One region of the Lichenibacterium dinghuense genome, then DNA from elsewhere that is predicted to be linked to it. Evidence: riboswitches for the same ligand, from Rfam matches in the RefSeq annotation. Region 1 holds a riboswitch; each other region holds the start of a gene.

Region 1 (9,370 bases):
TCCCGGGGTCGAGCCAGTCGCTGCCGGCCCGCAAGCCGCCGCTGATGCGCGAGCACCGGCTTTACCAGGCCGACTGGCTCTACCGCTTCTACGGCTTCGCCATGGACGAGGTGGTGGGCGCGACCGACGGCGGCATGCTGGACCTCGACCTCGACCCGAAGCTCGCCTGGGCGCTGCGCAACCGGCAGCGCTTCCCGATCGACGTCAACACAGCGAGCCGCGAAGAGCTGCTGCGCGTGCCCGGCCTCGGCGTGAAGAGCGTCGACCGCATCATCGACATCCGCCGTCTAACGACGATGCGGCTCGACGACGTCGCCAAGCTCGCGCGCTCGGCCAAGGTGCTGCGCCCATTCGTCACCGCGCTCGACTGGACGCCCGGCGCGAGCCTCGACGGCACGCACCTCGCGCGCGCCGTGAAGCGGCCCGCCGAACAGCTGAGCCTCTTCTGATGCGGGAGGTCGTCCTCCGCGCGCCCGACGACTACGAGGGCTGGCGCGATGCCGCCCGCGCGCTAGCCGAAGCGGGCGTGCCGGCCGAGGCCGTGGTATGGCGCGCCGCCGCCGACGCGCCGGACCTGTTCGTCTCGCCTCCCGAGGAGGCGCCGTCGGGCGACAGGCGGGCCCTGCGCGTGCCGCGCCGCTTCGTCGACCTCGCCGAGCTCGTCGCCTGCCACAGGGATCCGGAGCGCTTCGCCTTCCTGTACCGGCTCCTGTGCCGGCTCCAGGACGAGCCGCGCCTGCTCGACATCACGACCGACGAGGACGTGTTCCGCATCGAGATGATGGCGAAGTCGGTGCGGCGCGACCGGCACAAGATGACCGCCTTCGTGCGTTTCAAGGAGGTGCTGGTCGAGGGCGCCGAGCCCGCCTACCTCGCCTGGTTCGAGCCCGAGCACCACATCTTGGCCCTGACGGCGCCCTTCTTCGTCGAACGCTTCAAGGCGATGCTGTGGACCATCGTCACACCCGAGGCACGGGCCTCCTGGGACGGCTCGGCGCTGCACTTCGGCCCCGGCGGCTCGCGCGACGAGGTGCCGGCCGAGGACGCGACCGAAGAGCACTGGCGCACCTACTACGTGAACATCTTCAACCCGGCGCGGTTGAAGGTCGACGCGATGAAGCGCGAGATGCCGGTCAAATACTGGAAGAACCTCCCCGAGGCTCAGCTCATCGCGCCGCTCGTCCGCTCCGCCGGCACATCCGAGGCCCGCATGGTCGCAACCCCGCAGAAGACCGTCCCCAAGCGCGCCGCCGCCATCGTGGCGCGCGCCGACGAGGCCCGCGCGGAGCGCGACGCGCCCCCGACCGCCATGGGCAACAACGGGCTGGAGGCGCTGAAGCGCGAGGCCCTGGCCTGCACGCGCTGCGACCTGCACCAGTTCGCGACCCAGACGGTGTTCGGCGAGGGTCTGTCGACGGCCGACCTCGTCTTCGTCGGTGAGCAGCCGGGCGACAAGGAGGACCTCGCGGGCAAGCCCTTCATCGGCCCGGCCGGCGCGCTGTTCGACCGTGCGCTCGGCGAGGCGGGGATCGACCGCACGCGGGCCTACGTCACCAACGCGGTGAAGCACTTCAAATTCGAGCCGCGCGGCAAGCGGCGCATTCACAAGAAGCCCGGCGTCGGCGAGATCAACGCCTGCCATCACTGGCTGGAGGAGGAGCTGAAGATTCTCCGCCCGCGCCTGACCATCGCGCTCGGCGCCTCCGCGATCCGCTCGCTGACGGGCCAGAGCGCCTCCGTCCTGTCGGTTCGCGGCACGGTGCTCAGCTCCGCGCTGGCGGGCCCGGTCTTCGTCACCGTCCACCCGTCCTTCATCCTGCGCCTGCCCGACGAGGCCTCGCAGACGACCGAGTTCGGCCGCTTCGTCGCGGACCTGCGCCACGCCAAGGCGCGGGCCGCCGGCGAGGACAGCACCCCGGCGGCGACCGGCACGCTGCTGTAGCGCCGCGTCACTTCGGCGCGAGCGTCGCGCGGGCGTCGAGCAGGGGTGTCACCGGGATCTCGACCGTGCCGCGGTCGGGCCGCTGGAGGTCCAGCGTCACGGTGACGACGGCGGAGAGCAGCAGGGCCATGACGGCGGCCGACACCCGCCGGCTCGTCTCCGCGGCGCCGGCGCCGTGCCCCGCGAAGCCCATCGCCACGAGGGCCGCGGCGAGCAGGATGCCGTAGACCGTGAGCGGGACGTGGTTGCGCAGGGCGGTGACGCGGCGCTCCGTGGCATCGTCGAGGGCCTGCAGGGCGGCGGTCGCGCGGTAGACCGGGAACGAGTTCGGCGCAGCCGCCGCGGCGGCGTCGAGGTGTCCCCACAGCCGCGTCGACACGTCGGCCATGTCGGACACGTCGGCGTCGAACTTCCTCGGGTCGTAGGGCACGCCGAGCCCGATCGCGAGGTCGGCGTCGCGGCGCAGGTCGTAGAGCATCGGCGTGCCGTCGTCGTCGGGCAGCAGGGACGCCAGGCGGCCGAGGTCGCGGAGGGCGTTGGCCTGGTCCAGCACGACGGTGCGGCGCATGTCGTAGCGCGCCAGCGCCATCGAGTAGGTGAAGGCGAGGAGCAGGGCGAGCAGCGCGAAGGCCGCGGTGGCGAGGGTCGCGGCGTCCTTGTCGCGGTGCCGGCCGCGGCCGTAGCGGCCTCCGAGCCGGTGCCCGGCCTCGCTGGCCAGCAGGAGCGCGGCGAACACGACGAAGAACAGCGAGCCGAGGCTGAGCGACTGGACGAGGGCGAAGGTCAAGGCGGCATCCGGTGGAGGATCGGTGGGCAGATCGGATCTGTAACCGAAGATGCGGGACCGTCGGAGCGAGTCCGACACATCGCCCCCGACCCTTGATTTCGGCGGACCCCGCCGCAGCTTTGCCAGCGACATCGGGGAGGGGCGACGTGGCGACGACGGTGATCTTCGGGGGCGCGGGGGCGATCGGCTCGGCCGTGGCGCGGCGGCTGGCGCAGCGGGGCGAGAGGGTCCACCTCGTCGGGCGCGACCCGGCCAAGCTCGCCGCCGCCTCGCGCGAGATCGGCGCGGCCTCGTCGGTCTGCGACGTGGCGGACGGCGCCGCGGTCGCGCGGGCCGTCGCCGAGGCGGCCGAGGGCGGGGACCTCGCCGGCCTGGTCTACGCGGTCGGCACCATCAACCTGAAGCCGCTCGGCTCGCTGAGCGAGGCCGACTTCGAGCGGGATTTCCGCGTCAACGCGCTCGGCGCGGCGCTCGCCGTCAAGGCTGCGACGCCGCACCTGCGGTCCGCGGAGAACGCCGCGGTCGTCCTGTTCTCGACCGTGGCGGTGCGCCAGGGCTTCGCGGCCCACGCCTCGGTGTCGATGGCCAAGGGCGCCGTCGAGGGCCTGACGCTGGCGCTGGCCGCGGAGCTGGCGCCGAAGGTGCGGGTGAACTGCATCGCGCCGTCGCTCACCCGCACGCCGCTCGCCGAGGGGCTGACCCGCAACGAGGCGATGGCGAAGAGCATCGCGGAGATGCACGCCGCCCGCCGCCTCGGGGAAGCCGACGACAGCGCCTCGCTCGCCGCCTTCCTGCTCGGGCCGGACGCGGGCTGGATCACCGGGCAGGTGATCGGCGTCGACGGCGGCCGCTCCACCCTGCGCACGAAGGGGTGAACCGGCGGCCGTCGACGGCCGCCGGTGATCGAATAGGCCCTTCAGCTCCCCATCGCCAGCGCGACGATGCGGGCCAGGACGAGCCCGCCGGCCAGCACGAGGTAGAGGCGGAGCACGCCCATCCACAGCCGGCTCGACCGCGACAGGTGCGCCGGGGCGAGCCGGGACAGCGGCGGCATGCGCCAGGTCAGGCGGTCGCCATCATGCGCCGGCCCGGCCTTGGTCAGCCCGCCCGACAGGATGCCCGCGACGAGGGCCAGGGCGGTCCCGACGCCGAGGATCCAGAGGATGACGGTCTCGTCGGTCTGGTCCGGGAACAGCACCGAGGCGGTGAGGATCACGGACAGCACGACGAGGCCGGCGATGATCGCGCCCGTGAGGAGGTTCATCGCGCGTCCGTTCGCCCAAGGGCCGAGCACCGCGCGGTCGTTGCACAGCAGCAGCAGGAACACGGTGGCGCTCGGCAGCAGCACGCCGGCCAGGGTCTGCACGGCGTTGGTGAGCAGGCCGAGCGGCGCGCCGGGCGTCAGAACGATGGCGGCCGCGACCGCGATCAGCCCGGCGTAGACGGCGTAGAAGCCCTTGGCGCCGCGCGGGCCGCGGTGGAGCGAATGGTTGACCTCGAACACGTCGCCGATGGCGTAGGCCGAGGACAGCGACACCGCGCAGGCGCCGATGATGCTGGCGTCGATCAGCCCGATCGCGAAGAGCACGCCGGCGAGGCGGCCGGCGTGGGCCTCGATGCCGGCCGCCACCGCGCCGGCGTCGACGAACTTGCCGAAGTCGGGCGTGCCCGCGAAGGAGGCCGCCGCGAAGCCCATCATGGCGACGGCGCCGAGCACCACCAGGGCGATGCCGATCCACAGATCCGCCCGCTCGTAGTTGATGAAGCGCGGGGTGATGCGCTTGTCGATCACGTAGCTCTGCTGGAAGAACAGCTGCCAGGGCGCGATCGTCGTGCCCACGATGGCGATGATCAGCAGCATGACGTCGCTGAGCTTGGCGTCGCGCGGCAGGCCCGGCACGACGAGGTCGTGCGCCACCTCGGCGAGCGGCGGGTGCGCCATGACGAAGATCGGCACCAGCACGAGGCTGCCCGCCACCAGCATCAGCGCGAAGCGCTCGAAGCGGCGGAAGTCGCCCGTCGACACCACACCCATGATGACCAGGGCGGCGACCACCACGCCGAGCGCCTTGGGCACGCCGAGATAGTCGAGGCCGAGCGCGATGCCAATGAACTCGGTGACGATCGTCAGGCCGTTCAACGCGAAGAGGTCGAGCACGCTGAAGGCGCCCCAGAACCGGCCGAAGCGCGCGAAGATGAGCCGCGCATGGCCCACCCCGGTCACGGCGCCGAGCCGCAGCACCATCTCCTGGTTCACGTAGAGGACGGGCACGAGCAGCAGCAGCGTCCACAGCAGGGTCGTGCCGTAGTTCTGGCCGGCCTGGGTGTAGGTGCCGAAGGCGCCGGCGTCGTTGTCCCCCACCATGACGATGAGTCCGGGGCCGAGGATCGCGAGCAGGGTGCGCAGGCGCTGCCCCGCGCCGCGGCGCGGGGCCGTGTCGAGCATGTCGATGCTGCCGAGCGCGCCGCGGATGTTGCCGATGTGGGCCGCGTCGAGCACGGCGTGCTTGTTGGCCGCTTCCTTGATCTCGGAAGCCTTGAGGGGCTTGTTCATGGGTCGTCTCCCGCGCGGCGGCGCGCGGAGACGGCCGGCGTCAGTCGGACGCGCCCGCACCCGCGCCCGCGGCGCGTTTCTGGCTGATCGATCGCGAGTGTGAGCCCGCCGGCTGAAGGGTCAGACCGGCGGGCCTACTGGGGCCGTCGTTCAAGGTGGTGCTCCGGATGCGCGGCCTCGCGGCCGCGGCGTCGAAACGGGATGGGGAGCGGCACCGAAGCTTCGTCGCAGCTAAGTCCCGCGATCCCCCTCTGGACGCCCCTCGCGGCCCTGTCAAACGGAAAGGGGCGGCGCTGGACGCGGGGCTGGGATACGGTAAGGGCCGCGGGCGACGGCAGGGCAGGGTGGAGGGGGCGATGCGGCGACGGAACTTCCTGGCGGGCGGCCTCGCCGCGGCCGCCTTCGGCCCGGCCGGGCCGGCTCTGGCCGCGGGCGACGACGGCGTGGTCCCGCGCCGGGACTGGTACGGGGACGACAGCCGGGCGCGCTGGGGTTCCTGGGGGCCGCCGGCGCGCGTGCTGCCGGCGCCCGCCGGCCTCGCGGACGACCGCCGCGACATCGCCCATCGCGTGCTGTCGCAGGCGACGCGCCTCGTCGGCCTCGGCTACCAGCACCACCATCTGCCGGAGTTCGACCCGCCCGCCGGCTGGCCCTGGCGCCCCGTGAGCGCGGGGGCGAACGGGCGGGGGCTCGACTGCTCCAACTTCACCTCGCTGGCCTTCAACCGCGCGCTCGGCATCAAGCTGCCCACCGCGGTCGGCGAGCAGGCGGAGGCGACCGTCGTGGGCGGCCCCGGCGGGCGCGGCAGCGCCGCGCTGTCCCGCATCGCGCCGGGCGGCTACGCCGAGGCCGTCGCGGCGCTGCGCCCCGCCGACCTCCTGTTCATCACCTCGGACGCCGGGCGCCTCAGCCACGTCGTGCTGTGGATGGGCGCGGTCCGCGGCGTGCCGAGCTTCGTGGACTGCACCGATTCGGTCCGGCTCGGCCCCGACGGCTCGTCGCGCCCGACGGGCGTCCAGGTCCGCGCCTTCCTGCCGGACAGCTGGTACGGCCGACGCTTCTCCCACGCGCTCCGCCTGGAGAGCCTCGGCGGCGGATCGGGCCCGGCGCCGGCCTTCGCCGACGGCGGGGACGTCTGAAGCCCCTCGGGGCCTCACTTGCCGATGTAGCGCTCCAGCGGCTCCACCCTGTCGATCAGCCCCTTGCCCTTCATGAACTCCGCGAAGGCGGCGTAGCGCGCCCCGTCGGTCGCGGCGGGGTCGGCGCTGAGGCGGGGGATCGAGGCGGTCCAGGCGAGCTTGTTCAGCGCGTCGTCGAGCTTCGGATAGGCGTGCACGAAGGCCGCCCAGGCGTCGTCCGGGTGGTCCAGGATGTAGAGCTGGCCCTGGCCGACCGCGTCGAGGAACGGCCTCACGAAGGGCGCGCGGGCGTTCTCGACCTTGGTGACGAAGATCGATTCGTCGTAGGGCGGCACGCCGTGCTCCTCGGGGAAGAACAGGCGGCCCGGATGCCCGGCCAGCTGCATCTCGAAGAACTCGACGTTGCGGTAGGCGCCCACGACCGCGTCGACCTGCCCGCCGATCAGCGGCGCCGTGAGGGCGAAGTTGACGTTGACGAGCTTGACGTCGTCGAGCTTCAGCCCCGCGCTTTCCAGCATCGTGCCGAGCAGCGCCGTCTCGTAGCCCGCCACCGAATAGCCGACCGTCTTGCCCTTGAGGTCGGCGAGCGACTTGATCGGCCCGTCGGCCAGCACCATGACGGTGTTCAGCGGCGTCTGGATCGACGTCCCGACCCGCTGGATCGGCAGGCCCGCCGCGACGTCGAGGTAGAAGTTCGGCTGGTACGTCAGGGCGATGTCGCCCTGGCCCGCGGCGACGAGGCGCGGCGGCATGGAGGGGTCGGCGGGCTCGACGAAGTCGACGTCGAGGCCGGCGCGAGCGAAGAAGCCCTTCTCCTTCGCGACCACGATCGCGGCATGGACCGGGTTCACGAACCAGTCGAGCAGCAGCGTCACCTTGCGGGGCGCCACGGGTGCCGGAGCCGGCGAGGGATCGGCGGCCTGCGCCGGCAGAACGGACGCGAGGCCGAGCAGCAGCGCGCCGGCCAGGGATGGGAATCGCATCAGGGGACTCCGGTGAGTGAGGAGAGAGTGTCGGGCGCCCAGGGGACCATGCGTCGCGTGAGCCAGCCCACGGCGGCCCACAGGGCCAGCGAGAAGGCGACGAGGATGGTCAGCCCCGCGAACACCGTGTCGGTCTGCATGCGGGCGTTGGCGTGCAGCATCACGAGGCCGAGGCCCGACGACGAGCCCACCCATTCGCCCACCACGGCGCCGAGCGGCGCCACCGCGGCGGCCACGCGCAGCCCCGCCCCGAGCGCCGGCAGCGCCGAGGGCAGGCGGATCAGCAACAGCGTGTCGCGACGGGACGCTCCGTTGAGCCGGGCGAGGTCGATCAGGCCGGGGTCGGTGCGGCGCAGCCCCTCGAACAGGCTGGTCGAGACGGGAAAGAAGATGATCAGCCCCGCCATGGCGAGCTTCGACGCCACGCCGAAGCCGAACCACACGACGAGCAGCGGCGCGATGGCGAAGACCGGCAGCGCCTGAGCGACGACGAGCAGGGGCCCCACGGCGCGCTCCAGCAGGCGCGACTGCGCCATCAAGAGCGCCACGGCGATCCCGCCGAGCGTGCCGACGAGGAGGCCGCCCAGCATCTCGCCGCCGGTCACCAGCGCGTCGCGCCACAGCAGCGGCGCTTGCCGCACCAGCGTCTGCGCGACGCGCGACGGCGCCGGCAGCACGTAGGCCGGCGTGTCGAGCGCGCGGACCGCGACCTCCCAGACGACAAGCGCGCCCGTGCCGGTGACGATGGCCGCGAGGGGCAGGCGGGCCTGACGCGGGCGGCGGCGGCGGGACAGGTCTGAAGGGGCCGCGGCACCCGCCTCGGGCATGCTGTCGTTCCCTCCGCCGGCACGACCCGGATCAGGTTCAACGGGTCGCCTCCGCGGTGGAAGGCTCTCAGCCCGATTCGGGCACCCCGACGATGGGCGGGACGTTACCGGCCGGGAGGCCGATGCAGCAAGGGTTTAATCCGCGGGCGGGGCAGGGCGATCGTTTCCGCGACTCGGGCGTTCGAAGCACATCAGGCTCACGACAGAGGAATCCCATGACCACCCCCGCGACGTCCGCCGGCCAGCGCGTCACCCCGGACGAAGCCCTCGCCCTCCTCAAGGAGGGTAACCGCCACTTCGTGTCCGGCGGCGCGCCGCGGCCGCAGCTCCTCGGCGCCGAGCGCCGCGCCGCGCTGGCGCAGGAGCAGCGTCCGTTCTGCGTGCTGGTCGGCTGCTCGGACAGCCGCGTGTCCCCCGAGCTGCTGTTCGGCCGGGGCCTCGGCGACCTCTTCATCGTGCGCAACGCCGGCAACGTGGTCGACCTCGCCGCCATGGGCAGCATCGAATACGGCGTCGCGGTGCTGGGCGCGCCGCTCGTCGTGGTGCTCGGCCACGAGCGCTGCGGCGCCGTCGGCGCGGCTGTCAGCGTGGTCGAGCAATGCACGGAATATCCGGGCAGCATCGGCCAGATGATCGAGCCCATCCTGCCCGCGGTGATCCGCGCCAAGCAGGAGGGCGACCACGATCTGCTCGACCGGTCCGTCCGCCACAACGTCCGCCGCATCGTCGACCGGCTGCGCAACACGGAGCAGATGCTGCAGGAGCCGCTGCGCGACGGGCGCCTGAAGATCGTCGGCGCGCGCTACGACCTCGACGACGGCGTCGTCGAGTTCTTCGAGTAGCTCCGTCCCATGCCGGCCGCCGACCAGCGCCGCATCACGGCGCTGACCCCGACGCTCGCGATCGCCTGCGAGGAGAGCGGGCCGGCGGACGGGCCGCCGGTCATCCTGCTCCACGGCTTCCCCTACGACCCGCGCTGCTTCGACCGCGTCGCGCCGCCGCTCGCCGCGGTGGGTCACCGAGTGATCGTGCCCTACCTGCGCGGCTACGGCCCGACGCGCTTCCGCGACCCCGCCACGCCGCGCTCAGGGGAACAGGCTGTCCTGGCGCGAGACCTGCTCGACCTGCTCGACGCGCT
Region 2 (9,370 bases), 2.5 Mb from region 1:
TGGGCCGACATGCCGGTGGCGGCGATGGCTAGGGCGCGCATTCAGGGGGTCCCCGGAGCCCTTCGGCGCTGACACGCGCTCGGGCTCGTTGCTGTTACTCGGACACGGAGGGAGGCCGACGGTCCTCGGCGAGGTCCGTCGGCGAGCGCGACGGCGCGCCGGCGCGGGCGCGGGGCCGTCGGCGATGCGTCGCCGACGGCGGGGAGCCGGCTAGATCGCCATCCGGCTGATCTCCTGGAACGCCGCCACCGACTTGTCGCGGATGGCGAGCGCGGTCTGCAGCGACTCCTGGGCCGACATCACGGACTGCACGACGTCCTGGGTCGAGGCCTTGCCCTCGATGCCGGAGATCGAGGCCGCCTCGGCGGCCTTCATCTTCTTCACGGTGTCGCCCGTCACCTGGGACAGCACGGAGCCGAAGTCGGCGCCCCCGGCGGCCGTGGCGGAGCTGGCGGCGGCCGAGGCCGCCGAAGCCGCGGTCGAGCCGAGCGAGGGCGCGAGGCTCGACAGGGCGGAGGTGACGAGCGGCAGGGCGGCGACGATCATGAGTTTCCTTTCAGGAGGTCGATGGTCATGGAGATCAGGTCGCGCGACTGCTTGATGACCTGGAGGTCCGCCTCGTAGGAGCGGTTGGCCTCGCGCATGTCGCCCATCTCGGAGATCATGTTGACGTTGGGCATCTTCACCGCGCCCTTCTCGTCGGCGGCGGGGTTGCCGGGGTCCTGCTGGACCTGGAAGGCGGACGGGTCCTCGCCGATGTCCTTCACCGCCACCACGTCCTGGCCGGCGATGCGGTCGAAGGTGTTCTCGAAGGTGATGGTCTTGCGGCGGTAGGGGTCGGCGCCCGGCGTCGCGCCGGTCGACTGGGCGTTGGCGAGGTTCTCGGACACGACGCGCAGCCGCGCCGATTGGGCGGACAGGCCGGAGCCCGCGACGCGCAGCGCCGCCTGGAGGGCGTCGATCATCGTGCCCTCACTTGGCGGCCGACATCAGCATGGCGTGAAAGCTCTTCACGATGCCGGTGTTGAGCGAATAGGCCCGGTTCACGTCGCCGGCCTTGATGAGCTCCTGTTCCAGCGCGACCGAGTTGCCCGACTCCGTCACCTCCCAGGGCGCCTCCTCCTTGATGGCGGCGGCCTGGGCCTGCATCGGGTCGAGGGCCATGTGGTTCGGGGCCGTGGAGGCGAGCTGCAGCTCGGTCTTGTCGAGCACCTCGGAGAAGGGCTGCAGCGTCTGCGCGCGGTAGCCCGGCGTCGACGCGTTGGCGACGTTGGAGGCGATCACCGACTGATCGGTCGACAGCCAGCGGGCCTGGCGGCCGGCGAGGTCGAACAGGTGGATGGGGTCCACGGCGAAGCTCCCCGGCTCGTGTTGGAGGACGGGGTCGACCGTGCCGCCTCAAACTTGCACGGGGCTGTTTCGGGTCTTCGCGGGCGATCCCGAAGACGAGGACGCGCCCGCCCGGCTCGAGAACGAGTATGCGACGATCGCAACGGGCCGAGGCGGCCCGTCATGTCGAATGTTAATTTCGCGTTGCTCGATCGGCGGCCCCGCATCCCGCATCGTGACATGATCGTCGTCCGGAGCCGGGCATGGCGCGGCGGAAGATGCTTCCCCACGCGCCCGTTTCCCTCTGTGATCCCCCGCACGAGGCGCACCGGGCGGGAAACGCTTTCTTAAGCATGACGCCCCTAAAAACTTCCTCAGTTGGTGAACGAAATCTGAGCGCGGCCCGGTCGAGCGGGCCCGCCCCGCCGCCGAGAAGGGTGACCCCGATGCTGATTCTGATCGACGACCGGGAAATCGTGGCGGTGGGCTACGCCGGCGGCTTCAAGTCCGAAGGCGTGTGCTCGACGGGATTCTGCCCGGCCGACTTCCGCGGCTGGGTCGAGACGGTGGCGGACCACGACCTCCAGGCCGTCGAGGCCTTCCTGATCGGCAACTGCCGCGACCGCGGGAGCTACCCGGGCTGGATCCGCGAGCGCTCGAACGCGCCCATCATCGCCATCAACGAGACGCAGTCGCTCGACCAGACGCTGGACCTGTTCGCGGCCGGCTTCGACGACGTGGTGCGCAAGCCCATCCACGTGCGCGAGCTGCTGGCCCGCATCGACGCCATCCGCCGCCGCGTGTCGGCCGGCGCCGCCAAGCGCGACGACGTGGCCGTGGGCGAGATCCGCGTGTTCTTCGACGGCCGCGACCCCGAGATCCGCGGCGAAGCCTTCCTCTTGCCGCGGCGCGAGCGCCGCATCCTGGAATACCTCGTCAAGAACCGCGGCCGCCGCGTGTCCAAGACGCAGATCTTCAACGCCATCTACGGCATCTTCGACGAGAACATCGAGGAGAACGTGGTGGAAAGCCACGTGTCGAAGCTGCGCAAGAAGCTGCGCGCCAAGCTCGGCTACGACCCGATCGAATCCAAGCGCTACCTCGGCTACTGCCTGGAGGACCCCGCGGCGGCCGCGCCGGCCGGCCTGTGGGACGGCGACCAGGCCAACGTTGCCGGGCGGGCGCTGGTGGCCGCGGCGGCCTGAGGCGGACGGAGCCTTCCTCGAACCAAGCACGGCCGCCGAGGGACGAGCCCCGGCGGCCGTACGCGCGCCGCGAGGTCGGCCGCGGGCGAAGGGCCTTGACCCGTCCCCGCCGGCCCTCCATTTTCCCGATGTTCCACGGAGATCCCCGCCAAGGGGCTGAGACACCGCTGGGCCCGGCACCGGGCGGCGCGGAAATCCATAGAACCTGATCCGGTTCGCACCGGCGTAGGGAATGGAACCGGCCCCGCCTCGTCGCACAAGCCGGTCCCCTCACCCCCGCCGTGTCGGGGAGTGATGCACGATGGCGGGCGCACCCGTCCTGTTCAACGCCCTGGGCCCGCTGCCCGCGGCCCCCCCCGGCCCCGCGCCGGAGGTGCCGGCGCGCGTCGACGTGGCCGTGGTGGGCGGCGGGGTGATCGGCCTGTCGGTCGGATGGCGGCTGCTCCGCCGCGGGCTCACCGTCGCGGTCTTCGACGCCGGCGTGGCGGGCGGCGGCACCAGCTCCGCCGCCACCGGCATGCTGGCCGCGGAAGCCGAGCACGAGCCCGGCGGCGACCCGCTGCTCGGACTCTGCCTCGAAAGCCTGGCGCTGTGGCCCGCCTTCCGCGACGAGCTCGAAGCCGACGCCGGCCTCTCCATCGACTATTGGGAGAAGGGCACGCTGGTGGTCGCGGTCGGCCGCGACGAGGTGGACCGCCTGCGCGCCCGCCACGCCCTGCAGCTCCGCGCCGGGCTCGACGCCCGCTGGATGGGCCCTTCCGCGGTGCTCGACCTCGAACCCGGCCTGCGCCCCAACGTGTCGGGCGGCATCTTCTGCCCCGGCGACCATCAGGTCGACCCCCGCCTCACCGTCGCGGCCCTGCGCGCGGCCTTCGTCCGCCGCGGCGGACGCCTGGTCGAGGGCGCCGCGGTGGATGCGCTCGACCTGTCGGGGGGACGCGTCGCGGGCATCACGATCGGCGGGCGAGTCTGCCGGGCCGACACGGTCGTGATCGCCAGCGGCGCCGCCGCGGCCTCGGGCGGCCTGCTGCCCGCGGGGCTGCACCTGCCGCTGCGCCCGCTCAAGGGCCAGTCCATGGCGCTGAGGCCGCGGCCGCGGTTCGGCCGGAACCAGCCGCTGCCGCTCGACCACGTCGTCTGGACCGCCGAGGTCCACATCGCGCCGAAGTCCGACGGCCGCATGATCGTCGGTGCCACCATGGAGGAGGCCGGCTTCGACCCCCACGTCACGGCGGGCGGGCTCTACGCCCTGCTGGAGGGCGTGCGGCGCGTCCTGCCCGGCGTCGAGGAGATGGCGGTCGAGGGCGTGTGGGCCGGCTTCCGCCCGACCACGGAGGACGACGCGCCGGCGCTCGGCGCCTGCGCGGTGCCGGGGCTCGCCTTCGCGGCCGGGCACCACCGCAACGGCTACCTGCTGGCCCCCGTCACGGCGCGGGCGGTCGAGGAACTGGTGATCGAGGGCGCGGTGGCGGGCGCGGCGGCGGGGTTCGGCATCGGACGGTTCGCGGGGAGGGACGCATGAGGCTGACGGTCAACGGCGAGGCGCGCGACACCGAGGCCCGCAACCTCGCGGCGCTGTGGGCGGCGGAGACCGCGCATCTGAGGGTTCCCACGGATGCGGGTGCTTGGGGAAGCACGGGGGACGAAGCTGCAGGAGAGGGGGCACCCGCGCCCGCTGGCGCCCCTGAGCCGCCCTCGCGCCGCGGCTTCGCCATCGCGCTGAACGGCGAGGTGGTGCGGGCGGCGCGCTGGGACGACACGAGGATCAACGAGGGCGACCGGGTGGAGATCATCCGCGCCGTGGCGGGAGGCTGACATGACGGACGACGCACACCAGGTCGACGACGCGCTGGTCATCGCGGGGCAGCGCTTCTCGTCGCGCCTCATCCTCGGCACGGCCGGCTATCCGACGCAGCGCATCATGGCCGACGCCGTGGAGGCCTCGGGCTGCGACATGGTCACGGTGTCGATGCGGCGCATCTCGCTCGACGGCCACGGCTCCGACACGGTGAGCCTGCTCAAGGGCCGCCGCTTCCTGCCCAACACGGCGGGCTGCGAGACGGCGCGCGACGCCATCCTCACCGCCGAGCTCGGCCGCGAGGCGCTGGGCACCGATTGGGTCAAGCTCGAGATCATCGGCGACCGCGAGACCCTCTATCCCGACGCGGTCGAACTCCTCAAGGCGACGGAGAAGCTGGTCGAACTCGGCTTCGTCGTGCTGCCCTACTGCTTCTCCGACCCCGTGCTGTGCCAGCGCCTAGCCGACCGCGGCGCCGCGGCCGTGATGCCGCTCGGCTCGCTGATCGGCTCGGGGCTCGGCGTGTCCGACCCGGCGCTGCTGGAGCACCTGTGCCGCCGCTCGCCCGTGCCGGTGATCGTCGACGCCGGCCTCGGCACGGCCTCGGACGCGACGATCGCCATGGAGCTCGGCGCCTCCGCGGTGCTGCTCAACACGGCGGTCTCCAAGGCCGACGATCCGGTGCTGATGGCTCGCGCCTTCCGCCACGCGGTGGAGGCCGGGCGCCTCGCGCACCGCGCCGGCCGCATCCCGGCCCGCCGCCGCGCCGAGCCGTCGAGCCCGCAGATGGGCCTCCTCGGCTCGTGACGCTTCCGGTCTCCGGCAGGCCTCTGCCGGGGAGGCTGCTGGTCGTCACCGACCGGCACCAGGCGGCGGAACCGCTGCCCGAACTCTGCGGGGCGCTGCTCGCCGCGGGCCTGCGCTGGCTGTGGCTGCGCGACCGCGACCTACCCCCGGCGGAGCGGCGCGCGCTGGCGCTCGACCTCGCGGCCCGCGCGGCGCAGCACGGCGCCGCGCTGACGGTGGGGGCCGACGTCGCGCTGGCCGTGGAGGTCGGCGCCGGCGTGCAGCTCGGCGCCGGGGCGGATGTCGCGGCGGCGCGGCGGCGGCTCGGGCCGGGCGCGCTCGTCGGCGTGTCGGCGCATTCCCTCGCCGACCTGCGCGCCGCGCGCGACGCCGGCGCCGACTACGCGACGCTGAGCCCGGTCTTCCCGTCGCGGAGCAAGCCCGGCTACGGGCCGGCGCTGGGGCTCGACGGGCTGCGGGCCGCCGCCGCGGTCGGCCTGCCGGTGCTGGCGCTCGGCGGGATCACGGCGGGGATGGCGGGCGGGTGCCTGGAGGCCGGCGCCGCCGGCGCCGCCGTGATGGGCGATGCGATGCGGGGCGGGGCGGGCTTCGTCGCGGGGTGGCCGGCGGTGCGATGAGCTATCCCGCCCCCACCAGCCCGTGGAACGATCGGAGCAGCCCCGCGTCGAGCTTCCCGCCCATGGCGACCAGGGCGGCGAGGGCGTCCCGCGGCGGCTTCGGCGCCTTGTAGGGGCGCCGCTCGATCAGCGCCGCGTAGATGTCGCAGATCGTCACTAGGCGCGTCAACGGCGACACCTTCTCGCCGCCGAGCGCGTCCGGGTAGCCGGAACCGTCGACGTATTCGTGGTGGTGGCGCACGATGTCGAGCAGTTGCGGGTCGAAGCCCCCCTGCCGGACGAGCATGTCGTAGCCGACCTGCGGGTGCGTCCGCATCACCTCCGCCTCCGAGGGCGACAGCGGCCCGGCCTTGTTGAGGACCGCGTGCGGGATGGCGGCCTTGCCGATGTCGTGGACGAGCGCCGCCTGCGCGATCAGCCGCTGCCCCTTCACGGTCACGCCGAGGCGGGCCGCGAAGCCGGCCGCGAGCCCCGCCACGAGCAGGCAGTGCTGGTAGGTGACGTCGTCGTAGGAGCGCACCACGTCGAGCCAGGCGCCGATGCGCCCGCCGCCGACGCCCGCCATCACGGCGCCGGCCCCCTGTTCCAGGCTGGCGGGCGCGATCGGCCGGCCGCGCCGCGCGGCCTCGAACATGTCGCCGAAGGCCGCCGCCGCTTCGCGCGCGCTCGCCACCGCGGCGGGGGGGAGCGCCGGGCGTCGGGGTGCGGCGCGGCCGGCCCCGACCATCTGCTTGGCGGTGAACAGGATCTGGGCGTCGGAGGCGTCGCGCGGCAGCACCGCCGTGGCCTCGATCGCTTCGGCCTGCGCCATGGCGTCCGGGCCGTCGCTCCGCGCGAGGCACAGCACGGGGACGCCCGGATCGACGCGGTGGTGCGCCAGGACGGCCTGCAGGGCCGCCAGGGCGGCAGGGTCGTCGAGCGCGGCGTCGCAGACGATGAGGCCGTGCTCGGCCGACGCGGGGGCGCTCTGCCCCGGACCCACCAGGGTGCAGGGCTCGACGGCATCCATGATCTGCCGAAGCCGGTGGCCTTCCTTCAGCCGGTCCGTCAGCAAAAGCACCCGCGGGGTCCTCCGGTCCGCAGACGCCCCGGCCGCGAGGGGAGGGGGCATCCTGCCGCGTGGTCGATCCCGGGCGGCTCGGGCTGGTCAGACTACGCCGCGCCCCGAAACCCCGCAACGGGGCGGCGCAGGGCCGGGCGCCGCTCCCTTGAACAGGGTGAAGGTTCTCTTGCATGCAGCGGATCGCCGCGCCGGCCCGCCATCCGCACCCGCTCCGGCGCCGCGGCTTGCCAAAGCCGGCCCGAACCGCGACAGCGGGGCCACGATCGACCGCGGAGGCCGCGCCCGTGAACCCCGTCTTCGCCGACCTGCCCACCACCGTCTTCGAGACCATGTCGCGCCTGGCGCGCCAGCACGGGGCCGTGAACCTCGGCCAGGGCTTCCCGGACGACCCCGGCCCGCTCGACCTCCGCCGGCGCGCCGCCGAGGCTGTGGTCGACGGCTGGAACCAGTACCCGCCCATGATGGGCCTGCCCGAGCTGCGCCAGGCCGTCGCCGACCATTACGGCAGGCACCAGGGCCTCGCCCTGTCGGCCGAGGACGTCATGGTGACGTCGGGGGCGACGGAGGCGCTCGCGGGCGCGCTGCTGGCGCTGATCGAACCCGGCGACGAAGTGGTGCTGTTCCAGCCCATGTACGACGCCTACCTGCCGCTCGTGCGCCGCGCCGGCGGCGTGCCGCGCTTCGTCACGCTGCGGCCGCCGCAGTGGGACTTCTCGGACGAGGACCTCGCCCGCGCCTTCTCGCCCCGCACCCGCGTCGTGCTGTTCAACTCGCCCCTCAACCCGTCCGGCACGGTGTTCGCGCGCCCCGCGCTGGAGCGGCTGGCGCGGTTCTGCGCGGCCCACGACGCGGTCGCGCTCTGCGACGAGGTGTGGGAGCACATCACCTTCGACGGCGCCGAGCACGTGCCGATGATGAGCCTGCCCGGCATGCGCGAGCGCACCGTCAAGGTGGGGTCGGCGGGCAAGATCTTCGGCCTCACGGGGTGGAAGGTCGGCTTCACGGTGGCGATGCCGCGGCTGATGCGCGTCCTGTCCAAGGCCCACCAGTTCCTCACCTTCACCACGCCGCCGAACCTGCAGAGCGCCGTCGCGTATGGCCTCGGCAAGGACGGCGCGCACCTCGACGAGCAGCGCGCGGCGCTGCAGCGCTCGCGCGACCGGCTGAGCGCGGGCCTGTCCGAGCGCGGCTTCACGGTGCTGCCGACGGCGGGGACCTACTTCCTCAACGTCGACCTCGGGCCGCTCGGCGTGACGGACGACGCCGCCTTCTGCGAGCGGCTGGTGGCCGAGCGCGGCGTCGCGGCCGTGCCGGTGTCGGCCTTCTACGCGGAGGATCCCGTGCGCAGCGTCGCGCGCTTCTGCTTCGCCAAGACGGACGCGACGCTCGACAGCGCGCTGGAGCGGCTCGACGGGGTGGCGGGGCGCGCCGCCTGAAGCCTCCCCGGACGAGCCGACCGCCCGTCCGGGAAGCGCGTCAGGCCGCGGGCGGCTCGGGGGCCGCCTCGGGCGGCGCCGGCCGCTCCACCTCGACCTGCAGCGCCGCGAGGTGGTCGGCGGCCGCCAGGGCGGCCGCGCGCTCGACGGCGCGGAAGCGCGTCACCAGCGCGAGCCCGAGGGCCGTGAGCCGCGCGCCCCCGCCCCGCCGCCCGCCGGCCTGGCACTCGACCACGGGCTTGCCGAAGATGGTGTTGATCTCCTCGACCAGCTCCCAGGCGCGGCGGTAGGACATGTCCATGGCGCGCCCGGCCGCCGAGATGGAGCCGAAGGCGGCGATCTTCTCCAGCAGCTCGATCTTGCCCGGGCCGATGCGCCCGCCGGGATCGAGGTCGATCCTGAGGCTCAGCGACGCCACGCACATCCCTCCGCGCCGGCCTGCCTCGTCGCCCATGTGCCCGTTCGTCCCGATGCCGCCGCTGCGGGGCAGGGGAGCGAACACGGGCCACCCTCGGCTTGTCAATCCGCCGCGCCGGCCGCGGCCGCGGCATGCGGCGGTGGACACGCGGCTGTCGCTGTGCGTTGTCGCATACGACGCCGGCGGCCGACAGGTCGCCGGCGCCTTCGTTCATGAGACGGGACTCGACCCATGTTCACCTGCGTAGGCTACGCCACCTCGGCGGCCGACCGGCCGCTCGGCCCCATCTCCTTCGAGCGCCGCGACCCCGGCCCGAAGGACGTGCGCATCGACATCCAGTATTGCGGCGTGTGCCATTCCGACCTGCACCAGGCCCGCAACGAGTGGCAAAACACCCTCTATCCCTGCCTGCCCGGCCACGAGATCGTGGGCCGCGTCACCGCGGTCGGATCCGACGTCACCAAGTTCAAGGTCGGCGACCTCGCCGGCGTGGGCTGCCTCGTCGACAGCTGCCGGGACTGCCCGTCGTGCGCGGAAGGGCTGGAGAACTACTGCGAGAAGGGCCAGACCTTCACGTACAACAGCGAGGACAAGGTGTCGGGCGGCCTGACCTTCGGCGGCTACAGCCAGGCCGTCGTGGTCGACGAGGGCTTCACGCTCAAGATCCCGCAGAACCTCGACCTCAAGGCCGTGGCGC
Region 3 (9,370 bases), 4.8 Mb from region 1:
GGCCCCGTCGAGCAGGGCGCGCTCCAGCCCTACCGCGTGTTCAACCTGCCGTTCTGACGCTCTCCCCCGTCGGGGAACGCTCCCCGACGGGACCCGCACCCCCGCTGGCGGGATCGGGGCGCGTCAGCGCCGCCCCGGCCCGTCCGCCGCGCCGTTGAGGAGCGCCTCCGTCTTCGGCACGAGGTCCTTGGCCGCGAGGGCGAGCAGCAGGCCGGGCAGGCCGCCCGCCATGGTGCCCGCCTCGCCGCCCGCGCCGCCCATCACCACCGAGGGCACGAGCGGCGTCCGGCTGTCCTTGGCGATCTCGACCAGGGCGGTGATCATGGCCTAGCGCATCAGGTTCTCGGTGCCGCCGAAGGATTCCGCCCTCGCCTTGGCGGCGTAGGCCTCCGCCTCGGCCATCACGCGGATGCCCTCGGCGGCGCGGGTCTTGCGCGCCGTCTCGGCCGCGCCCTCCGCCTCGGCCATGACGCGGATGCCGTCCGCGGCCTTGCGCTTCCTCGCCGTCTCGGCAGCGCCCTCGTTCTCGGCGATGCAGATCGACAGCTCCGAGCGGGTGATGCCGGCCTGCTGCTCGGCCAGCGCGATCTGCTCGTTCAGCGCCTTGCGCTTGGTGGCCGCCTCCTGCTGGTCCGCGAAGGTCTTCTGCTCCTCGCGGGCGAGCTGGCGGGCGCGCAGCTGCTCCAGCATCGCCTCCATGCGGGTGTCGCCGGGCGCGGGGCGCGGCGTGCCGATCATCACCTCCTCGATCTCGATGCGGTGCTCGGCGAGCCGCGCCTTCATGGCGGCGAGCGCCTCCTTGCCGATCTCGACGCGCCGCTCGATGAAGTCGAGCAGCGTGTTCCGCTGCGCCGTGTCCTTGAAGTAGGAGGACACGAAGGGGTCGAGCGTCTGGTTCACCAGCCGCTCGATCTGGCTGAAGCGCTGGATGACGTGGGGGGCGTTGACCGGCGAGATGTGGGCGACGATCGACAGCGGCACCAGAATCTCGAAGGCGTCGCGCGTGATGACGGGGATCTCGCGCAGGGCGTCGTCGTAGGAGCGCCCGTTGGGGATCGCGGCGGCGCTGACCACGCCGTCGATCCAGCGGAGCTGGAAGTTGGTGGTCGGCACGTCCACGACCTCGGCCGCGTAGGGGTTGATGGCGTATTTGCCGGGCTCCAGCGGCCGGCGCCAGATGCCCCGGTTGCCGACCTCGACCGTGCGGCCGCGGCCGTTCTCGGCCGTGATGGCCTCGTCCGACTCGCGCCCCACGAAGGAGTTGATGACGCCGACGGTGCCGATCTCGATGCGGCGCTTGCCGGTCACCTCCACGGTGGCGAAGAGGCGATTGAGGAAATAGGTGCCCTCGACCAGCACCTGCTCCTGCCGGCCGCGCCGCCCGCCGGCGGCGAGGAAGCGCCCGATGTTCTGGAACGAGTTGTGGAAGTGGTCCGGGTTGGCGGCGTCCGTGCCGACCGTGGGCGCGATGATCTCGCCGTGCTGGAGCGCCGGCCCGTCCTGAACCGTGACGATGCCGATGCGGTCGTCCTTGATCACGACGGGCTGGAAGCCGGCGCGGTCGAGCAGGGTGGCCTGGAACTGGGCGTCATCCTTCTTGGCCGCGTCGAGGTGGTGGATGTCGTCCTCGGTGATGACGGCGAAGAGCGCGGTGTTGATCGCGTAGGTGCCCGAGCGCAGGATCCGGCGCTGCGGGCCGGCCTGCCCGCCGCCGTCGAGGAAGCCGCGCGCGTCGTCGACCGCGACGTCGTGCGGCCACTCGCCGAGCGCTTGGCCGGATTCGAGCGGGCGGCCGACGCGGGCCACCAGATAGGCGATCTGGTCGATGCCGATCAGCGAGCGCTTGTGCACCACGTATTGGAAGGGCTGCAGCGTGTGCCAGCCGCCGCGCAGCACTTCGGGCAGGAAGCCGGCGTTGCCGTTGACCGCCATGGGGGCGAAGGGCTCGCGCGTGCGCCGGGCGCTCCAGCGCCGCTCGACGATGCCGTATTGCGTGTTGGGGATGTAGACGAAGCTGCCGCGCAGCACGGCGCCGAACAGGGCGAGGAGGACGACCGCGAGGGCGTCGTAGAGGGGATGCTCGACCAGGAAGCCGAGCAGCGAAGACAGGTCCGACATGGGTGGATACCGACGGCCGCCGGCGCCTCGTCATGGTACTCGAATCGGACCGTGGGCCGTCCCGGCTGGCCGCGCATCTTCTACGCCTGATCGCGGCCCCGTTGAAGAGGACCGCGATCTTTATTGCAGCTCTGGATGTCAGCGCCGACCCGACACCGGCTCGCCGCTCTCGCGCACGATCTTCAGCGTGCCGTCCTCCCGCGCGAGGTCGAGCCGCACGGTGTTGGTGCCGCTTTCCCGCCCCCCGCCGCGGCCCGCCCGGCTCCAGCGCATCACGGCGGAGACGCGGCAGCGCGGAGTCGCGTCCGAGCAGTCGTTGCTGACGGTGCCGGGCACGGCCGCGTAGGAGCGCACGGGATAGCGGCGCACGAAGGCGAGCTTGTCGCGATAGACGTCCCCGGCCGACATCGCGCGCCCGTAATAGTCGACGCGCTGCCCGTAGAGACGCGTCACGGTGTCGGGGTTGATCGCGTCGTTGTGCGCCCAGATCGACAGGTACTCGTCCATGTGGGCGGCGCGCGAGGCGGGCGCCGCTGCGGCCGGAGCGACCAGGACGGCGAGGAGCGGGACCGCGAGGAGATGGCGCATGCGGGGGACCTCCGCCGCGGAGATGCGGCTCGGGCCGTCAACGCCCGCGCGAGGAAACGGATCGCAAACGGCCGCGGGCGTGCTTGACGACCGCCCGCCGGGGAGCGCAGTCTCACCCCGTCCGAGGGGCGTCCCATGACCGGGGCTGAGACGGCGGCGAGCCGATCCCTTTGAACCTGATCCGGGTCATGCCGGCGAAGGGACGGATCTGCCGCGCCCCCGCGCCCGGCTCCTCCTCACCCATCGCGCCCGGATCTCCAACGCAGGCCGCCCCGCGCGGCCTGTTCTCAGCAGCGAGCACGCGCCCGTGCTCTCGGGAGGAGATCCATGTCGCTTCAACCGTCCGAACCCCGCAACGCCGCCCCGGCGCCCGACACCGTCACCACGGGCCCGATCATCGGCTCGCGCAAGGTCTACGCCTCGCCGAAGTCCCACCCGCAGCTCCGCGTGCCGTTCCGCGAGATCACGCTCACCGACCCCAAGGAACCGCCGGTGCGGGTCTACGACCCGTCGGGCCCCTATACGGAGGACGGCGCCCGCATCGACCTGCGCCAGGGCCTGCCCGCCATCCGCGAGGGCTGGATCGCGGCCCGCGGCTTCGAGGCCGTCGAGGGCCGCGCCGTGCGCCCCGAGGACAACGGCAACCTGCCCGAGGACCGCGTCGCCGAGCCCTGCCCGGCCCACCGCATCCTGCGCGCCGCGCGCCCCGGCCAGATGGCGACGCAATACGAGTTCGCCCGCGCGGGCATCGTCACGGAAGAGATGGCCTACGTCGCGCACCGCGAGAACCTCGCGCGCGAGGCGGCGCAGGCCGACGCCGAGGCCAAGCTCGCCGACGGCGAGTCGTTCGGCGCCAGCCTGCCGGCCTTCGTGACGCCGGAGTTCGTGCGGAGCGAAATCGCGCTCGGCCGCGCCATCATCCCGGCCAACATCAACCACACCGAACTCGAGCCGATGGCGATCGGCCGGAACTTCCTGGTCAAGGTCAACGCCAACATCGGCAACTCGGCCGTGACGTCCGGCGCTGCCGAGGAGGTGGAGAAGCTGGTCTGGGCGATCCGCTGGGGCGCCGACACGGTCATGGACCTGTCGACGGGCCGCAACATCCACAACATCCGCTCGTGGATCGTGCGCAACTCGCCGGTGCCGATCGGCACGGTGCCGATCTACCAGGCGCTGGAGAAGGTCGGCGGCGACCCGATCAAGCTCGACTGGGAGGTGTTCAAGGACACGCTGATCGAGCAGGCCGAGCAGGGCGTCGACTATTTCACCATCCACGCGGGCGTGCGGCTGCACCACGTGCCGCTGACCGCGCGCCGCGTCACCGGCATCGTGAGCCGCGGCGGCTCGATGATGGCGCGCTGGTGCCTCGCCCACCACAAGGAGAGCTTCCTCTACGAGCGCTTCGACGAGATCTGCGACCTGATGCGCCGCTACGACGTGAGCTTCTCGCTCGGCGACGGCCTGCGGCCGGGCTCGCTGGCAGACGCCAACGACGCCGCGCAGTTCGGCGAGCTCGAAACCCTCGGCGAGCTCACCAAGGTGGCCTCGGCCAAGGGCTGCCAGGTGATGATCGAGGGGCCGGGCCACGTGCCCATGCACAAGATCAAGGTCAACATGGAGAAGCAGCTCGCCGAGTGCGGCGAAGCCCCCTTCTACACTCTCGGGCCGCTGACCACCGACATCGCGCCGGGCTACGACCACATCACGTCTGGCATCGGCGCCGCGATGATCGGCTGGTTCGGCACGGCCATGCTCTGCTACGTCACGCCGAAGGAGCACCTGGGTCTCCCCGACCGCGACGACGTGAAGACCGGCGTCATCACCTACCGCATCGCGGCCCACGCGGCCGACCTCGCCAAGGGCCACCCGGCCGCGCAGGTGCGCGACGACGCTTTGAGCCGCGCGCGCTTCGACTTCCGCTGGGAGGACCAGTTCAACCTCGCGCTCGACCCCGACACGGCGCGCCGCTTCCACGACGAGACCCTGCCCAAGGACGCCCACAAGGTCGCGCATTTCTGCTCGATGTGCGGGCCGAAGTTCTGCTCCATGCAGATCACCCAGGACCTGCGCCGCGAGGCCGAGGCCATGCTGGGCATGGAGGAGAAGTCGAAGGAGTTCCTGGACGGGGGTGGGAAGCTCTACGTGCCGGCGGCGGAGTGAGTTGAGGGGCCGGGCTCGCGAGGGCCCGGCTCTCCATGAGTTCTTTGCCTTTCGCCGCTGCTTGATGGAGGATGGCCTGCGAAACGCTCAGGTGAGTCGGTGGACCAAATTCTACCCAGATCCTCCGAAGGTTTGGTCGGAATCGGCCTTTACACTCCTGCCGAGGCCGGGCGGCTGGTGCAGGTGTCCCCATCGAAAATCTCCCGTTGGCTGCGGGGTCACGCGATCGGCGGGCGGCGCTATGAGCCGTTGTGGCGCTCGCAGGTTGACCTCGGCGAAGACGGCACGTTCTTGGGCTTTCGCGACCTCCAAGAGATCAGGGTCGTGGCCGCTTTCATCGCCAAGGGGCTCAGCCCGCAGCGCGTGCGGCAGGCGATCGGGCTCGCCCGCGACCTCGTCGGCGATGAGCGGCCTCTGTCCACGAAGCGGTTCCGCACCGACGGGCGCTCTATCTTCCTGCAGGTGATCGAGGAAGACGGGCAGACGAAGCTCATCGACCTGTTCCGACGTCAGTTCGCCTTTCGCGAGATCATCGAGCAGAGCCTGACCAACCTCGAATACGACGACTTGGGATCTCCGATGCTGTGGTGGCCTTTGGGCAAGAACAGGTCAGTGGTCGTCGATCCGGCCCGCTCGTTCGGACAGCCGATCGAGGCCGAGACGTCGATCCCGACCGCAACCTTGGCAGCGGCGGCGAAGGCTGAGGCATCGCCGCAGGCTGCGGCTCGGGCTTGGGGAGTGTCCCTCCGCTCCATCCGGCGGGCCGTCGAGTTCGAGCAGCATGTCGCCCTGCGGCAGGCAGCGTGAGGATCTTCGTCGATAACTGCATCTCGCACGTCGTCGCGTCGACTCTGAACGGCTACGTGGCCCATCTCGGCCACGACGCCGTGCACGTTCGCGATCTGCCTTGCGGACCTCATGCGACAGACGTCGTCTGGATGGCGACGTTGCGAGCGACAGGTGACGACTGGTTGGTGCTGACCGGAGACGTTCGGATCTCCAGGAATCGCCCCGAGCGTCTTGCCTTCACGCAGTGCAACCTGAAAGGGATTGCGCTCGCACCGTCCTTCCAGACCATGCCGATGCACCAGCGAGCCTCGACGATCCTGTGGCGTTGGCCGGACATCGAAAACGCCGCCGCCCGGTTTCAACCGCCATTCCTATTCGAGTTGCCGGTCGGCAGAGGCACAGGGCTGCGCATGCTCCGCCTTTGATCGCGTCAAACCTCGAACAGGCAACCCGCTCCGCGCTACGTCACCTGCCGCTTCTCCAGCTTCCGCGCCAGCGTTCGGCGGTGCATGCCGAGGCGGCGGGCCGTCTCGGAGATGTTGAAGCCCGTCTCGGCCAGCACCTCGTGGATGCGCTCCCATTCCAGCGTCTTGATCGAGGTCGCCCGGTCGCCGACCGGCACCGCGGCGTCCCCCGTCCGCTTCGAGAAGGCCGCCTCGATGTCGTCCGTGTTGGCGGGCTTGGCGAGGTAGTGGCAGGCGCCGAGCTTGATGCTCTCGACCGCCGTGGCGATGGAGGCGAAGCCCGTCAGCACCACGATCAGCATGTCGGGATCGTGGGCGTGGAGCGCGTCGAGGCAGGCGAGGCCGGACGCGCCGGCGAGCTTCAGGTCCACCACCGCGAAGCCCGGCGTGCGCTCCTCCAGGAGCGCTTTCACGTCGGGCAGGGCCGGCGCCACGACGACCTCGTAGCCGCGGCGCTCGAAGGAGCGCTTCAGCGTGCGGGCGAAGCTCTCATCGTCGTCGACCACGACCAGCAGGCGCTCATCCGACATGCGTGGGCTCCCGCTCGGCCTCGGACCGCGCGGCGGGCCGGTCCGCCACGGCCAGCGCGGCCAGGGGCAGCGTCATGGTGACCACCGCCCCCCCGGCGGGCCCGTTGCCCGCCGTCACGCGGCCGCCGAGCTTGCGCGCCACGTTGAACACCAGGAACAGCCCGAGCCCCCCGCCCTGCCGGCCCTTGGTGGAGCGGTAGGGCGCGCCGATGTCGGCCAGGATCTCCGACGCGAAGCCGGGGCCGCGGTCCTCGACCCGAAGTTGCAGAACGCTGCTCCGGAGCTCCACGCTCAGGCTCAGCCATTCGGGCGAGACCTCGGCGGCATTGTCGAGCAGGTTGAGGATCACCTGCTTCAGCGCCGTGTCGGACACGATGGCCGGATCGTCGGCGACGCCGTCGTAGTGGAGCCGCGCCCCGGGGTGGGCGTCGCACCATCCCGCGACGAGTCCGTCGAGGAACCGCCGCAGCGTCGTCGCGGCGGCGCCCTCCCCCCGCGCTTCGCCGGCCGAGACGAGGATGCCGGTCAGGATCGCCTTGCAGCGCCTGACCTCGGCCTCCAGCACGTCGAGCTCGCCCATCAGCTCCGGGTCGGCGTTGAGCGCCGGCATGCGCCGCCAGTCGCCGAGGATCACGGACAGCGTCGACAGCGGCGTGCCGAGCAGGTGGGCGGCACCCGAGGCCAGCAGCCCCATCCGCACGATGCCGTCCTCCTCGGCGGCGCGCTGGCGCAGGGCGGCCAGCCGCGCGTCGCGCTCGCCGAGGTTGCGCGCGACGCGCGTGATGAAGGCGACGAGCAGGCCGGCGTCGAGCAGGAAGCAGATCAGCAGGCCCGCGGTCTGCACGGCTCGGAGCTCCGGCGCCGGCAGCCCCGAGAAGTCGAGCGGCAGGGCGATGCGGGTGAGGCCGCCGAAGCACAGGGCCGTGACGGCCACCAGCGCCCAGGTCGCGGCGGCGTCGAGCAGCACGGCGGCCAGCGTCACCGGGATCAGGTACAGGAACGCGAAGGGGTTGGCGGCGCCACCCGTCAGCCCGAGCTGCGCGGTCAGCGCCACGACGTCGAGCACCAGCGCCAGGGCCAACTCTCCCCGCCGCACGGGGTGGGGCATGGACAGGCGGATGAGGCTGCCGGCGTTGACCAGCACGAGCCCGAGCAGCACGCCCGCCATGGGACCGACCGGCAGCGGCACGTGCAGCCCCGCCCCCACGACCGCCAGCGTGACGATCTGCCCGACCACGGCGATCCAGCGGAGCTGGATCAGCAGCAGGAGGTTCTTCGAGCCCGAGGCGTCGCCGTCCGCCGCCGCGGAGCCGAGGTCGTCGGCGAACGAGGCCGCGAGCGCGTCCGGCACGGGCATCGCGTCGCTCACCGCGGGTTCCCCGGCCTCCGCTCCTCGCGCACGACCCACACCAGCGCGCCGGCGAGGCCTAACCCCATGGCGAACCAGGTAATCGCGTAGACGAGGTGGTTGTTCGGGAAGGCCACGACGGTCAGCCCGCCGATCGGGAAGCCGCCGGGCACGGGAGCGCCGCCGGCGTCGATGAAGTAGGGCGCGACCGGCCCGGCGAGCCCGCGCTTCGCCGCGATCGCCGCCACGTCGCGCGAGAACCAGCGGTCCGCCGCGGGATCGTTGTGGCGCAGGAAGGCGCCGCCGGGCTCGTCGACGCGCAGGAGGCCGGTGACCTCCGTCGGGCCGGCGATCTCGCCCGCGGCGCGCGTCGCGGCGTCGCGGCGGTCCGGCGGCACGAAACCGCGGTTCACCAGCACCGTGAAGCCGGCGTCCGTGCGGAACGGGGTCAGGAGCCAGAAGCCGGGGCCGTAGTCGGTCACGGCCTGGACGAAGGTTTCGCGGGCGTTGTCGAAGGTGCCGCGCGCCGTGACGTGGAGGTACTGGTCGGCGTCGGCCGTCACGGACGGCCAAGCGGCCGGGCCGGGCGGCGCCACCGGCGCGGCGTGGACGCGGGCGGCCACCGCCGCGATGAGGTCGAGCTTCCAGCGGAGGCGGTAGACCTGCCAGCAGCCGAGCGCCAGCAGCAGCGCGACCGCGAGGCTGCCGGCGGCGAGGAGGGCGACCCGCCCGAAACGGGACCGGCGCCGGCCCGCCGCATCGGGCGGGGCCGGCGCCGGGCCGGGCGCGGGTTCGGCGGCGCGCGCGTCGCGCATCGTCACATCTTCATGGTGCTCATGTCGGCGGGCCGCATCGGCATCATGTTCCCGTTCATGTGGTACATGACCCAGATCGAGCCCGCGAGCGTGATCACCACCATCACCACGGTGAAGGTGAGGGCCAGGAAGGTCCAGCCGCCCTCGGACTTGGTGTTCATGTGCAGAAAGTAGTGCATGTGCACGATGATCTGCACGAAGCCGAGGCCCATGACGATCAGCGTGGTGGTCTGGCTGTCGACGATGACGTGCTTCATCACGAGCCAGAACGGGATCGCGGTCAGGATCACCGACAGCACGAAGCCGATCGTGTAGCTCTGCAGTGTCCCGTGGGCGGCCTCGTCGTGGTCGTGCAGGACCTCGACGTGGACGTTTCCGGCGGCGTTTCCGGCGCTCATGGCAGCACACTCACGAGGTACACGAAGGAGAAGACGCCGATCCACACGACGTCGAGGAAGTGCCAGAACATGGACAGGCACATCATGCGGCGCTTGTTCTCGTGGCCCATGCCCTTCCACAGCAGCTGAGCCATCAGCACGAACATCCACAGGATGC

Evidence for each region. Region 1 has a riboswitch for thiamine pyrophosphate ahead of L7N97_RS25910 (ABC transporter permease). Riboswitches for the same ligand answer to the same signal wherever they lie in the genome.
Region 2: another riboswitch for thiamine pyrophosphate. It lies ahead of thiO (glycine oxidase ThiO); the one in region 1 lies ahead of L7N97_RS25910 (ABC transporter permease).
Region 3: another riboswitch for thiamine pyrophosphate. It lies ahead of thiC (phosphomethylpyrimidine synthase ThiC); the one in region 1 lies ahead of L7N97_RS25910 (ABC transporter permease).

The regions. Positions count from the first base shown of each region.
Region 1 is NZ_JAJLMN010000001.1:5,389,145-5,398,514, forward strand. Features, by position in the region: gene L7N97_RS25875 (putative DNA modification/repair radical SAM protein) at 1-449, shown strand, start outside; gene L7N97_RS25880 (UdgX family uracil-DNA binding protein) at 449-1,942, shown strand; gene L7N97_RS25885 (bestrophin-like domain) at 1,950-2,729, opposite strand; gene L7N97_RS25890 (SDR family NAD(P)-dependent oxidoreductase) at 2,876-3,604, shown strand; gene L7N97_RS25895 (NRAMP family divalent metal transporter) at 3,646-5,283, opposite strand; gene L7N97_RS25900 (NlpC/P60 family protein) at 5,640-6,422, shown strand; gene L7N97_RS25905 (ABC transporter substrate-binding protein) at 6,437-7,405, opposite strand; gene L7N97_RS25910 (ABC transporter permease) at 7,405-8,232, opposite strand; TPP riboswitch at 8,224-8,331, opposite strand; gene L7N97_RS25915 (carbonic anhydrase) at 8,448-9,074, shown strand; partial or broken gene L7N97_RS25920 (alpha/beta fold hydrolase) at 9,084-9,370, shown strand, end outside.
Region 2 is NZ_JAJLMN010000001.1:2,899,169-2,908,538, forward strand. Features, by position in the region: gene flgG (flagellar basal-body rod protein FlgG) at 1-41, opposite strand, end outside; gene fliE (flagellar hook-basal body complex protein FliE) at 211-546, opposite strand; gene flgC (flagellar basal body rod protein FlgC) at 543-962, opposite strand; gene flgB (flagellar basal body rod protein FlgB) at 973-1,350, opposite strand; partial or broken gene L7N97_RS13840 (response regulator transcription factor) at 1,776-2,444, shown strand; TPP riboswitch at 2,661-2,784, shown strand; gene thiO (glycine oxidase ThiO) at 2,836-4,056, shown strand; gene thiS (sulfur carrier protein ThiS) at 4,053-4,349, shown strand; gene thiG (thiazole synthase) at 4,351-5,139, shown strand; gene L7N97_RS13860 (thiamine phosphate synthase) at 5,136-5,756, shown strand; gene L7N97_RS13865 (HD-GYP domain-containing protein) at 5,758-6,816, opposite strand; gene L7N97_RS13870 (aminotransferase) at 7,104-8,255, shown strand; gene L7N97_RS13875 (winged helix-turn-helix domain-containing protein) at 8,296-8,673, opposite strand; gene L7N97_RS13880 (NAD(P)-dependent alcohol dehydrogenase) at 8,905-9,370, shown strand, end outside.
Region 3 is NZ_JAJLMN010000001.1:576,497-585,866, forward strand. Features, by position in the region: gene truB (tRNA pseudouridine(55) synthase TruB) at 1-57, shown strand, start outside; gene L7N97_RS02740 (hypothetical protein) at 124-324, opposite strand; gene L7N97_RS02745 (SPFH domain-containing protein) at 328-2,118, opposite strand; gene L7N97_RS02750 (hypothetical protein) at 2,257-2,706, opposite strand; TPP riboswitch at 2,821-2,926, shown strand; gene thiC (phosphomethylpyrimidine synthase ThiC) at 3,034-4,869, shown strand; gene L7N97_RS02760 (hypothetical protein) at 5,002-5,676, shown strand; gene L7N97_RS02765 (PIN-like domain-containing protein) at 5,673-6,083, shown strand; gene L7N97_RS02770 (response regulator transcription factor) at 6,119-6,652, opposite strand; gene L7N97_RS02775 (ATP-binding protein) at 6,642-8,021, opposite strand; gene L7N97_RS02780 (SURF1 family protein) at 8,018-8,815, opposite strand; gene cyoD (cytochrome o ubiquinol oxidase subunit IV) at 8,818-9,213, opposite strand; gene cyoC (cytochrome o ubiquinol oxidase subunit III) at 9,210-9,370, opposite strand, start outside.